One region of the Lysinibacillus sp. OF-1 genome, then DNA from elsewhere that is predicted to be linked to it. Evidence: riboswitches for the same ligand, from Rfam matches in the RefSeq annotation. Region 1 holds a riboswitch; each other region holds the start of a gene.
The links. Region 1 has a riboswitch for cobalamin ahead of mmgD (citrate synthase). Riboswitches for the same ligand answer to the same signal wherever they lie in the genome.
Positions count from the first base shown of each region.

Region 1 (4,245 bases):
TGATTCAAGAGGGGAAAATTGATGCTGAAAAAGGGTCAGAGCTGATTCAAGTGTTACAAGAGAAAGAGGAGTCAGGTAACAAATTTCTGGAAAAAACGAAGTATTTAGATAAAACGTTAAAGGTTCGTGTGGTGTCCACTGAAAATGATAATGTCACTGTGAATTTGCCTATAAAACTTGTCAAGGCTGTGTTAATGGCTGGACACAGTATCGCTGCGAGTATTCCGCAATCGGAAAAATACGTGAAAGATATCGATATCAATCTTCTTCTTGAAGCCATCGAAAATGAATTAGATGGACAAATTGTGGACATAAAATCGGCAAACGGAGATACCGTTTCAGTTTTCATTGAGTAGAGGCGACTTATGATGCATGTAAAAGTGAAAGCAAAAGACGTTCGCTTTACCGTTCCTGTTCCATATGCTGTGCTAACCATTGTTCTTTCCATTTTGACTTCAAAATGGATTCAGCAAAGTGTCAACAAATGGACAAAGGCATACTTCGACAGAAAAAAAATCGACTTTTCCTTTCCATTCATTGACAAAGAAATGCTCAAGCCTATTATCAAGGAACTACAAAATTATAAAGGGCTCGTGCTAGTAGATGTCAAGGCGCAAGACGGTACAGAGGTTAAGGTTAGACTGTAATAGCCTAATAGTTAAGATGAGAGCATGTTTTCATAAAAAGCATGCTCTTTGTTATTTAAAGAGAATTCTTTGCAAAAGAACTATCTAAATTCCACAATTTGTCCTCTAGATTGTCTAAGCGTGTTTTTGTTCTTTTCTCAAGATAATCTGGTAGCTCATTTTTACTGAAATAGGTAAGATTCAAACTCTCACCATCCCTCATCTCTAGTATACCACTGACATTTTTCGCACTATAAAGATGAATAACTGTATAGATTTCATCCCCATTTGGATATTGAAAATAATAATCTGGCCCTGAAAAAACACCAATCAAGTCCAATTCATTCGCTACCAGTCCTGTTTCTTCATGAAGTTCACGAGTAGCAGCTTCTTCTAGCGTTTCATTCAGTTCCATTGAGCCACCAGGTAATCCCCAATCCAACGTATCTGAACGATGTTGAAAGAGAATTTTCTTATCATCGTTGACTACAAGAATTGTCGCCCCGATACTGATAATCGGTCTACTACCGATGTGTTTCCTTAATTCTGAAATATAGCCCATATGTGCTCCTCCTCTATATTATAAAAAAACTATTCGCCTTTTTTATTATAAAGACCTCTATTTTACTTATAACCCTTGAAAATGGATTTATTGGTATAGATGAACAATCTTTTTTTGTACAAAATAATGCTCAAAAATGCAGAATAGTCAATCAAAAATGAAAAATAGCTTTTTATAATCAGTCTTTTCTGAATTTTACCTATATTGATTGTTTTGAAAACTCTATGTTAAGGTAAATAGACAAATTGAATATGCTAAATTTTGGTGGTTCAAATGGGGTTCATTCCATTTGATTAAAAGGGAAGTTGGTGAGAGTCCAACACTGTCCCGCAACTGTATTTAGGAGCTCGATAACAAGGCCACTGTTTTGTTTGTCAAAATGGGAAGGTGTTATTGAAGTGTTGATTATAAGTCAGGAGACCTGCCACAAAATAAGCATCAATTGACCTACGAGGATAGGGAGGTGTTAGCTACTGCATGATTTTTGTGAATTCCTGTAAATTCACTGTTATTTGGTCTGTCATGCTTTTGTAGATTAACAACTTCTAAAAAGGGGTAGAAGTTGTTTTTTTGTTGTTCTTTCGTGTTGGAATGGTAACGCTTACAAGAATAATTAAACAAAGGGGCTGTCATTGAATGGAGTTAACTTATTCACCAGGTCTTGATGGGGTCATTGCTGCTGAAACAAAATTATCTTTTTTAGACACTGTAGGAAGTCAAATTGTTATTCGAGGCTACGACTTGATTGAATTATCACAAAGATATTCGTATTTAGACATTGTCTACCTACTACTGCATGGCGAAATTCCTACTGCCGAGCAACAGGCTGACTTACAGGACAAATTAAAAGCACATTATCAGGTTCCACAAGAGATCTTCCAAATCTTCAAGCTCTTGCCTAATGAAACACATGCGATGGATGGACTGAGAACTGGAATTTCTGTTTTAGCAGGCTTTGATCAGCACATCAATGATCGTTCTACTGAAATGAACTTGACGCGAGCTTATAGACTTTTAGGCGGTATGCCTAACATCGTAGCCAATAGCTATCGTGTCTTAAACGGACAAGATGTTGTGGAGCCAGATAGTCAGCTTTCCTATAGCGCCAATTTTTATTACATGATTACTGGTAGAAAACCAACGGCGTTAGAAGAAGAAATTTTTGATCAGTCTCTCGTTTTATATAGTGAGCATGAGATGCCAAATTCGACGTTTACAGCTCGTGTTATTGCCTCTACACAATCTGATTTGTACGGTGCTTTAACTGGAGCTGTCGCATCATTGAAAGGAAATTTACATGGAGGGGCCAACGAGGCAGTCATGTACATGCTTCTAGAAGCCAAAACAGTAGCAGGCTTTGAAGCCTTGCTGAAAAATAAACTGCAAAATAAAGAAAAGATTATGGGCTTTGGTCACCGTGTTTATATGAAAAAGATGGACCCAAGAGCACAAATTATGAAAGAGGCTTTGCATAAATTATGTTTGGCACAAGGGGATGATCGCTTATATCACATGTGTGAAGCTGGTGAGAAGGTGATGGCACAAGAAAAGGGCTTGTACCCAAATTTAGATTATTATGCAGCACCAGTATACTACATGCTTGGCTTGCCAATTGAAATCTATACACCTATCTTTTTTGGCTCACGAACAATTGGCTTATGTGCTCACGTCATTGAGCAGCATGACAATAACCGATTATTTAGACCTCGTGTCCATTATATTGGCGAGCGTCATAACCTTGAAGAATTGTCGGTATAATCAAGTTTTAACAACTCGCCATAGAGCTGATGGGCATTCTGACCAATGCCTATCAGCATACTAGTATATCAAATTCATGCCTTGAAGGGAAGATATAGATGATTAAAACAAATGACATATCTAAGACAGATCAATTACTTACAGATATTGCGGATTATGTAGTCAATACAACTATTACAAGTGAAGAAGCATACGAAACGGCACGCTATGTATTATTAGATACATTAGGGTGTGGCATTTTGGCCTTACAATATCCTGAATGCACGAAACTTCTTGGCCCAGTAGTACCAGGCACAGTCGTTCCTAATGGTACACGAGTTCCAGGCACTTCCTATGTTCTTGATCCTGTAAAAGGTGCCTTTAATATCGGTTGTATGATTCGTTGGCTGGATTACAACGACACTTGGCTTGCGGCTGAATGGGGACACCCTTCCGATAATTTAGGGGGCATATTAGCTGTGGCTGATTATTTGAGTCGCGTGCGTGTTGCTGAAGGGAAAGAGCCACTTAAAATGAAAGACGTATTAGAAATGATGATACAGGCCCATGAAATACAAGGTATTCTCGCATTAGAAAATAGCTTAAATCGTGTTGGGTTAGACCATGTACTGTTTGTCAAAATTGCGACAACAGCTGTTGTGACAAAGGCATTAGGTGGCACTCATCAGGAAATTGTCAACGCCTTATCAAATGCTTGGATTGATAATTCGAGCCTACGAACATATCGCCATGCACCGAATACGGGTTCTAGAAAATCATGGGCTGCTGGTGATGCAACAAGCAGGGCAGTACACTTAGCCATGATGGCTGTGAAAGGCGAAATGGGCTATGCAACGGCCTTATCTGCACCTGGCTGGGGCTTCCAAGATGTTCTCTTTAATAAGCAAGAATTAAAGCTTGCTAGACCACTAGCATCTTATGTGATGGAAAATGTTCTATTTAAAGTTTCTTATCCAGCTGAATTCCATGCACAAACAGCTGCCGAATGTGCCGTTCATTTACACAATGAAGTGAAAAATCGTTTACAGGACATTGAACGCATTCAAATTACGACCCATGAATCCGCTATACGAATTATCGATAAGGAAGGACCTCTTAATAACCCAGCTGATCGTGATCACTGTCTTCAATACATTACAGCAATAGGGCTTATCTATGGCGATATTACAGCAGACCACTATGAAGATGAAGTGGCTGCAGATCCACGTATCGATAATTTAAGAAATAAAATGGTGGTTGTGGAAAAACCCCAATATACAATTGATTACCTAGATCCTGAGAAACGTTCGATTGCCAATG
Region 1 covers NZ_CP102798.1:2,290,957-2,295,201, forward strand. Annotated here, with positions in the region: gene NV349_RS11095 (SHOCT-like domain-containing protein) at 1-356, shown strand, start outside; gene NV349_RS11100 (hypothetical protein) at 366-647, shown strand; gene NV349_RS11105 (NUDIX hydrolase) at 703-1,188, opposite strand; cobalamin riboswitch at 1,437-1,631, shown strand; gene mmgD (citrate synthase) at 1,825-2,946, shown strand; gene prpD (2-methylcitrate dehydratase) at 3,045-4,245, shown strand, end outside.

Region 2 (4,245 bases), 1.9 Mb from region 1:
TGCCAGAGATGGATGGGTGGCAGGCGTGCCAAGAAATTAGGAAGTTTTGGGATGTACCCATCATTATGCTTACTGCAAAAGGAGAGCATGCGGATATTGTAAAAGGCTTAAACCTCGGTGCTGATGACTACATATTAAAACCCTTCGATGAGGAAGAGTTATTAGCACGTATATATGCGGTATTAAGAAGATCGAAAATAGAGGAAAAGGTTATTAGCTTTGAGGGTCTTCGCTTAGATAAGGAATCCTTTGAATTATATTTTCAACATGAGGCAATTCCCCTAACACCAAAGGAATTTTCCATGCTTGTTTTATTTTTAGATCATCAAAATAAAGTATTTTCTAGAGAACATCTAATCACCACAGTCTGGGGATATAATGTGACAATTGAAGATCGTACCATTGATTCTCATGTGCGTAATTTACGAGAAAAATTAAGAAAAAGTGGGTTCCCTGCGGATGATTACTTGCAAACAGTATGGGGTATCGGCTATAAATGGCATAAGTCAATTGATAGAAAACCGTTACAACACAAAAGCTAGAAAACAACCTCTGCCAGAAATGCTGGAGAGGTTGTTCATATTATTTTGAGGTTAATTCTTCTTCTGTCACCCATTTATGATTTTTAACAGCTTCACCATTTGTGGTCGAAGTGTAATCAACCATATAAACAGTCGTTTGGATAGCCTCCTCAATACGGACAGTCGCATTTTCCATACCTTCCATATGCGCTGCGTCCGTTTTTACTTCTGTGCCAGGGGCTAGTGGTGCTTCTTCTGGATCAATCAATTCTTCATGAATCACCCACTTATGATTTTCTACACGCTTTCCACCGGAAGTTGGCTCATAGGAAATAACATAGGCAGTTGTGTTATAGGCACCTATTATTGTTGCTTCGGCACCTCTCATACCGTCCATATGTCCATCCGTAATAATCACGTTACTTCCAACAGAAAACTTCGGATTATCCGCGTTCTTTAATGTGGATGGTACTTCACCTGAGCTTGAGTGGCTCATCGTAGAATGATCCATTTCTTCAGCAGTGTTATTGGAAGGAGATGCAGGCTTCGTTTGCTCCTCCGCACAAGCTGTTAAACTAATGAAGGCCGTTACTGCTAGAAGTCCAGTAGACCATTTTCTTTTAAATATCATGTAATATCCTCCTCACTATTTTCCCTTACTGTAGCAAACAAATGTGCAGAAATGATGGATGTCAATTGCTTTTTGACATGAATGAAGAGAGCGAAATGTTATTGATGTATGTGATAGGAAAAGTGGCTAAGATGTGGTGGAGTATCCTCCCATGCCAAAACTATTAAGTAATAGATAGCCAATTTATAACGAGCAAATAGCAAAACTGCGAAGATACAGCTTATATATTGTTCTTCCTTAGAAATAAAATTCCATGTAGACTAACAATCTATAAAAATGTATGATAGAATCGTCACAATTTTATAAATTCAAATACTATTGGTGTGCCATTTTATAATGTCACTTAAAAGGGAAGTCGGTGTAAGTCCGACGCTGTCCCGCAACTGTAACGAGGAGTCCTATAATATTATTTGCCACTGTGGAAGAATGGGAAGGCAATTATAGGGTGTTGAATCGAAGCCAGGAGACCTGCCAGTTAGTAATACCTGTAATGCCCACGAGGATGCAAGCAATTACGGACAATAGCTGGATTTTTTCTGACTTTGTTTATTCTAGGGTATTTCTATGCGTAGTTGCGTATGGAATACCTTTTTTTATTGCTTCATTCATCACTATTCAGTAGGAGTTTAAAACGGATGAATAAAAAGTTTATATTTTTTTCCTTAATCCTTTTCTTCGTATTAATTGTTTCTATGACCTTTGCTGTCATGGTCGGCTCTGTATCAGTTACACCATTATATGTATGGAAAGTTATTCTTTCTAAAATCCCCTTTATACAAAATGCCATAGAGCAAGATTGGAGTCGCTCACAGGAAATTATCATTTGGCAAATAAGAGCACCTCGTGTTTTATTGGCTGCTATTGTTGGTGCTGGATTAGCCATTGCGGGGGCAGCCATTCAGGCACTTGTGCGAAATTCCATTGCTGACCCGTATATTTTAGGGATTTCTTCAGGGGCAGCCGTCGGAGCGACATCTGTGATTATTTTAGGAGCCTTTTCATTTTTAGGTATTTACGCGCTTTCAATATCAGCCTTTCTAGGATCATTACTTGCCATTGCACTGGTGTTTTTCTTATCTCGTGTTGGGGGACGGGTTTCTATTTTTCGTCTGTTATTGGCAGGTATGGCTGTTTCCTTTATTTTAACGGCCATTTCTAATTTTATTTTAATGATGTCAAAGCAAGAGGGGGCTTTAAAAGCTGTTATGTTTTGGATGCTAGGTAGTCTAGCAGGAGCTAAATGGAATAATATTATCATTCCAGCTTCCATATTTTTCGTCGTATTTGGGCTTCTCTGGCTACACTATCGAAATTTAAATTTACTTTTACTTGGGGAAGAAGCGGCAGTGACGTTAGGCGTTAATCTTCAGCAATTTCGGATTCAGCTTATATTACTTGTCTCCCTGTTAACAGGTGTACTGGTGGCAGTCAGTGGCTCTATTGGTTTTGTAGGTCTAATTATCCCTCATATAGTACGTTTAATTGTGGGATCTAACTATAAATATGTGATACCGATTAGTGCTTTAATAGGGGGGATTTTCTTAGTGTGGGCTGATGCCTTTGCTCGAATTATCATTGCTCCTCAGGAAATGCCAATTGGTATTATTACAGCCTTTTGCGGAGGTCCATTTTTCATTTGGCTACTCCGTCGCAATAATTATTCTTTCGGTGAAGGAGATTAACTTATATGACATTAGAAGCAAAGCAAGTATCATTCTCCATTAACGATCAACGTATACTACATGAAGTAAGTATTCAAATAAAGAAAAAGCAGTTTGTTGGGTTAATTGGTCCTAATGGTAGTGGCAAATCAACATTGCTAAAAAATATGTATCGTCTTCTAAAACCTGAAAGCGGGACGGTATTATTAAATGAGCATGATATTTTAAAGCAATCTAGTAAAGCAATTGCGAAGAATTTAGCTGTTGTTAGTCAAGATACACCTGTTTTATTTGATTTCACTGTACATGATTTAGTTAGCATGGGGAGAACGCCACATAAAAAACTGTTAGAGCTAGATCAAGAGCAAGATTTTCAAATTGTTAAAGATGCTTTGAAGCAAACAGGTATAGCTCATTTAGAAAAACGAAGCTTTAGCTCCCTTTCAGGTGGAGAGAAAAAACGTGTAATGGTTGCACGAGCACTAGCACAGCAAGCACAAGTGCTTATATTAGATGAGCCAACGAATCATTTAGATATCCAACATCAACTTCAGCTTATGGACTTAATTCAAACCTTACATTTAACAGTAGTTGCGGCTTTACATGACTTGAATATTGCGGCAATGTACTGTGATCAAATTTACGTTTTGCAGCAAGGTCGAATTGTGTGTCATGGGGCACCCGAGGAAGTGCTAACACCAACATTGTTACAAGAAGTATTTGGTGTTTTTGCTGATATTCAAACACATTCCTTGACTGGTAAACCATACCTCACGTATGTTCCTGATCAATTCGCAAAGAAGGTCAGTCAAGTTTAAAAAAGTAAGGACAATTATTTTACATAATATATTCATTATGAAAGTAGCATTTACGAAAATACATGGCATTGGAAACAGTCATACCAGGAAGAGTTTTTATGTTTCTTAGTTAGAAAAATAGTCAATGTTTATACAGGAGACGGATTTTTCATTAGCTAGAGTAAGGACCGCAGTGTATCTGTTTTTAATTATAAAAATGTAACAGGTTCAAAGATATACTCAATGGTTTAAATGACAAAGGACATTCCTCGATATTAGAAGGATGTCCTTTGATTGTAGTTTAATTAAGATACGGCCTTTAATCCTGCTACACCGATGATAATAGCGATGATACTGATAATTCGTGGTAGATTTTTGGATTCACCAAAGAAAATGATATTGACAAGCACTGCACCGACAGTACCAATACCTACCCAGACAACATAGGCAATGCTTAGCTGTAAATAATTGAAGGAAGCATATAAAAGGGCAAATGATAATCCAAAGCCACCGACATATAATAATAAATTTCGTATCGTTTTATTGTGACTATAAAAGCGTAATCCAATAACACCTATAATTTCGGCTATTGCTGCTAATAAAATATATACCCAACCCATTATGCATTCACTCCT
Region 2 covers NZ_CP102798.1:4,156,813-4,161,057, reverse strand. Annotated here, with positions in the region: gene NV349_RS20395 (response regulator transcription factor) at 1-542, shown strand, start outside; gene NV349_RS20390 (YdhK family protein) at 583-1,152, opposite strand; cobalamin riboswitch at 1,455-1,642, shown strand; gene NV349_RS20385 (FecCD family ABC transporter permease) at 1,788-2,834, shown strand; gene NV349_RS20380 (heme ABC transporter ATP-binding protein) at 2,840-3,631, shown strand; gene NV349_RS20375 (DMT family transporter) at 3,916-4,230, opposite strand; gene NV349_RS20370 (DMT family transporter) at 4,230-4,245, opposite strand, start outside.
Region 2: linked by a shared signal. The riboswitch ahead of NV349_RS20385 (FecCD family ABC transporter permease) and the one ahead of mmgD (citrate synthase) in region 1 are both predicted to bind cobalamin.

Region 3 (4,245 bases), 160 kb from region 1:
GTTTTTCATTAACGGTCTCCTTTGGCGAGCCCCAAATTTTATATATGGAAACCATTGTGACGACGGTGACAGGCTATGGTCATTTTGAGCCCCTCAAGCATTATGCAGAAGTTCATTTACTAATGGAGCCCAATCCACGAGGAGTAGGTAATACATTTAGCAATGCCTGCCATGCGGATCATTTATCGGTAGGCAACCAACGCCTTGTTGAAAAGCACCTGTTTGAGCGTGATCACCATGGCTTACTCACAGGCTTCCCTCTGACAGATGTTCATTTTACACTGCTAACAGGTCGCGGACATAATGAACATACATCGGGCGGCGATTTCCGAGAAGCTAGTTTCCGTGCGCTACGTCAAGGACTTGAGCAAGCACAGAACATCCTGCTTGAACCTTATTATCGCTTTAAAATGAAGGCTTCGAACGACTTTATCGGCCGCATGATGAGCGACATACAGCAAGCTGCTGGCACATTCGATGACCCCATCTTATCCGAAACAGATGTTGTGCTAACGGGACGAGCGCCCGTCGCCACCCTAATGAGCTATAGCACAACCTTTGCGGCCTATACCAATGGTAAGGGCGCACTCACACTCCAATTTGATGGCTATGATGTGTGCCATAATGCAGAGGCAGTTATTGCACAGATTGGCTACGATAAAAATGCCGACCCAGAATACAGCTCCTCCAGCATCTTTTGTGCGAAGGGCAAAGGATATTCTGTTCCTTGGCACGAAGCACAAGCAGCCATGCATTGTCTGTAAGTAGGTGATCCTGCCCGCGCGAAGCCGTTTGCTTGCGCGGGTGTTTACTTGCTTTGAGCGAGAATATTTACCCTGTTTGCGCGAGTATTCCTTGCTGGAGCGAGAGTATTTCATCTCCTTCCGCGAGTATTCCTTGCTCGAACGAGAGTATTTCATCTGTTTCCGCGAGTATTCCCCGCTCGAACGAGAGTATTTCATCTCCTTCCGCGAGTATTCGCTGCTCGAACGAGAGTATTTCATCTCCTTCCGCGAGTATTCGCTGCTCGAACGAGAGTATTTCATCTCCTTCCGCGAGTATTCGTTGCTCGAACGAGAGTATTTCATCTGCTTCCGCGAGTATTCGCTGCTCGAACGAGAGTATTTACCCCCTACCCTTCAAATAAATAAAAACAAGCCCTCCGTTTGATGGAGGGCTTGAGTTTATAATGCGCCTACTGCTTTCTTTGTAGGACTGTGCACAAGGTATGCAGGCTCGACAATCACGTAGTCATGCGTGTTTGTGAAATCAACTAGCACTTTACCAGGATAACTTTTTAAAATTTGCAGTTGATCAATTAATTGCAGCAATAGCTCGTGACCGTTGCCGCGTGGATGCCAGTTGAAATGGTAATCATTTAATGCCTGAACCGCTTCAATAAATTGGGCATATTCCTGCTGCACAAAGGCTATTAACTTATCATGTTGAGGCGCTAAATCGTGTAGATATGTTTCATAAAAGCGCATCACAATCGAGCATAATACATCATTGACACGTGCTGCACTTAAAACAGGCTTTGGCTCCAGTGACAGACGGTCAAGGTTGGGCTTGGCACGTGTGGAATCAATGCGTGTAATTAAATGGTATGACTCCCCGTTAACCTCATAGACAATCGGGTTAGTGGGCATATACATCATAAAGCTATTGGTCTTCGTTTTCAGTTGATCGGTTACCGCTGCCTTCGCGAAAAGATGCCCGTCCACATCCCCATTTTGTATCCAAATAATTTCTTTATTATATAAAATTTGCTCAAAGAAGCGATCATTGCGGATCAGCTTCGTTGCTAATAATTGGTCAATCAATGATTCGACCGCCATTCTTGTTTTCGCTTTCTTGGCAACTTCTGTGCGTGGCTGCTTACAAATGTTCATATCTAAAGAAGTCATACATGCATCCCCTTTGCGTACATAATGTCAAAACAAAAAGGATTTCCTACCATTTTTGAGGAAATCCTTCGCTTATCTTCGTTCATCACCCAATGCCAAACAAACCCTAAGTATGTGTAAATGAGCCCGATTGCGAACCCCTTCATTTACTTTGGGCGTTTGACGTACCGTGACGAACAGAGCATTCTGTTTTGTCAACATGCCACCTCCTATTCCTCGTAGGTTACTGGTGTGTACTCGTAACAGGCAGGTATCCTGACTCATGGTCATTGCCACTTTTCTCCTTCCCATCATTTGACAGTGGTTGCTGAAAAGTCGCTCACATTTACAGTTGCGGGACAGTGTCGGATTCGCACCGACTTCCCTTTTAAGCAAATTGCACGCAATTTACACCTATTACTACACGCTATTCAGTTGGTAAGGAAATTTGCGAAAATTCTCTATTCCTTAGCTAATCATTGTAAAGTATTGTATGTCCAAAGTCAATTTATGCTAAAAAATACTAATTATTTCAAAATAATTCCATGTAAAATGGATGCATAGAATACTAGGTTTTCCTCATGTCACACTGAGCATCACTTTAATTGCTTTCTGTAAAATGATAATAAAGTTATTTCTAATCAAAAAATACAAAAATTATATTATAAGAAGGCTCTTTAAAGTTGTTTAAATCTTGTTCAACTAGCCCCGTTAGTTCAACAACTTCTTGAAATCAATTCTTGTGTAGGTTTTATTATAGGTAAGAGATAGGTTCGTAACCGTGTTTGCTAATTAACTTTATCATGTTGGGATTTTCTATCGGGCCAACACTCACAAATATTTCAGAATGTCCTAAACTCTTTGCAATATTTTCTCTATACCTCATTAAGTCTGAACCTATACCATTACCACGATAATCCTCTTTTACATATAGGTCACTTAATTTAGGAAGCAAAGTACCTTTTAATTTAAGAACTCCAAAACCTAATATAAGTGCGTCTTGATATTATTCCTTTTTTGCAAATTGCTTTAAATAATTCGTGAATAGATCTTTATTATTTCTACTATCACATAAACCCGATAAGTCGTTTTCATTCGCTAATCTGATTATGTAGTTCATGGTTACTGCCACTTCCCTATTCTTTAATAAATCACTATTATAAAATTTCTTCTTCAACAATCTGCACCGTTCGTTTAATAAACAAAAGGACGGTCAAGCACCTTTTATTTTAGAATTTTCTCTAGCTATTCTTAATCCCTCTCTACCATTTAGATATTGAAAGTTAAACTATTTAACAAAGTGGGTAAATTTAAGCCCCATTATTTATTCTTCACATATATATGTATTGAACTGACCTCGATGTTATTGAAAAGCGACTGCTCTATTGAACGATTGCCCCCCTGTCAGTCCAATAACAAGTTTTAGGTGTGACGTATAGTAACTTTCCCTTCTTTATTTTCTTCGTGGTTCCATTCAACTTGAATCTCAAATGTTCCATCTTGAAAAAATAAAGGAAATCTTCTCCGTATCGATGGCTGCATAGGAAGTTTATATGCGCTCTCTATATCTACCCAAACCGCTTTCCCCTCTGGAGCATCTTTCAAGAGTTCACCCTCGAAATCCTTTGTTATGTAATTAAATATCATATATCTATCTTTTGCGACTGGATTAACATATTCATAAAGCCCTTTATAAATAAGGTTTCTAACTTCTAACCCCGTTTCTTCTTTTACTTCTCTGATAGCACTTTCTACAATACTTTCAGGAAATTCAACTTTACCACCCGGTGGAATAAAACCTTTGAAATTGTCGTGCTGTCTATCCAGAAGTAAAACCTTCTCTTCACTTTGAATCATACACACCGTCCATATTTTATAATTAATAGAATTACTCATAATCCACTCCATCTTTTTAAATAAATATTACCATATATGTGTCCTTCTTAGTTAAACAACTTTATTATCTCTTAACACCTTCTCTACATTATGTGCCTGTTTCGTAATCGGAACTGGAATCCCTTACACCCTTCACAAGGTAATTTCCTCATCTTTATCATCCTTTCTTTGCACAACAAAAAAGCCTCGCATAAATGCGGGCTTTTAGTACCATACATTACGTCCCCAAAACATACTGCGCTAAAACACTTTGCACTTTGTAAATATTCGTCGCCTTGTTGAAGTTTTTTTGAATCGGTAACGAACTGCCTGACACCCATATTTTGAGCTCTGCATCTAAATCAAATGTCCCGGCTGTTTCTACTGAAAAATGAACGATATTTTTATAGGGGATGGAATGATATTCGGTTTTCTTGCCAGTCACCCCTTGCTTATCGATAAGGATTAATCGTTTATTCGTAAA
Region 3 covers NZ_CP102798.1:2,129,292-2,133,536, reverse strand. Annotated here, with positions in the region: gene NV349_RS10370 (elongation factor G) at 1-764, shown strand, start outside; gene NV349_RS10365 (hypothetical protein) at 856-1,170, shown strand; gene NV349_RS10360 (hypothetical protein) at 1,185-1,907, opposite strand; cobalamin riboswitch at 2,136-2,319, opposite strand; gene NV349_RS10355 (GNAT family N-acetyltransferase) at 2,641-2,841, opposite strand; gene NV349_RS10350 (8-oxo-dGTP diphosphatase) at 3,309-3,782, opposite strand; gene NV349_RS10345 (PH domain-containing protein) at 4,000-4,245, opposite strand, start outside.
Region 3: linked by a shared signal. The riboswitch ahead of NV349_RS10360 (hypothetical protein) and the one ahead of mmgD (citrate synthase) in region 1 are both predicted to bind cobalamin.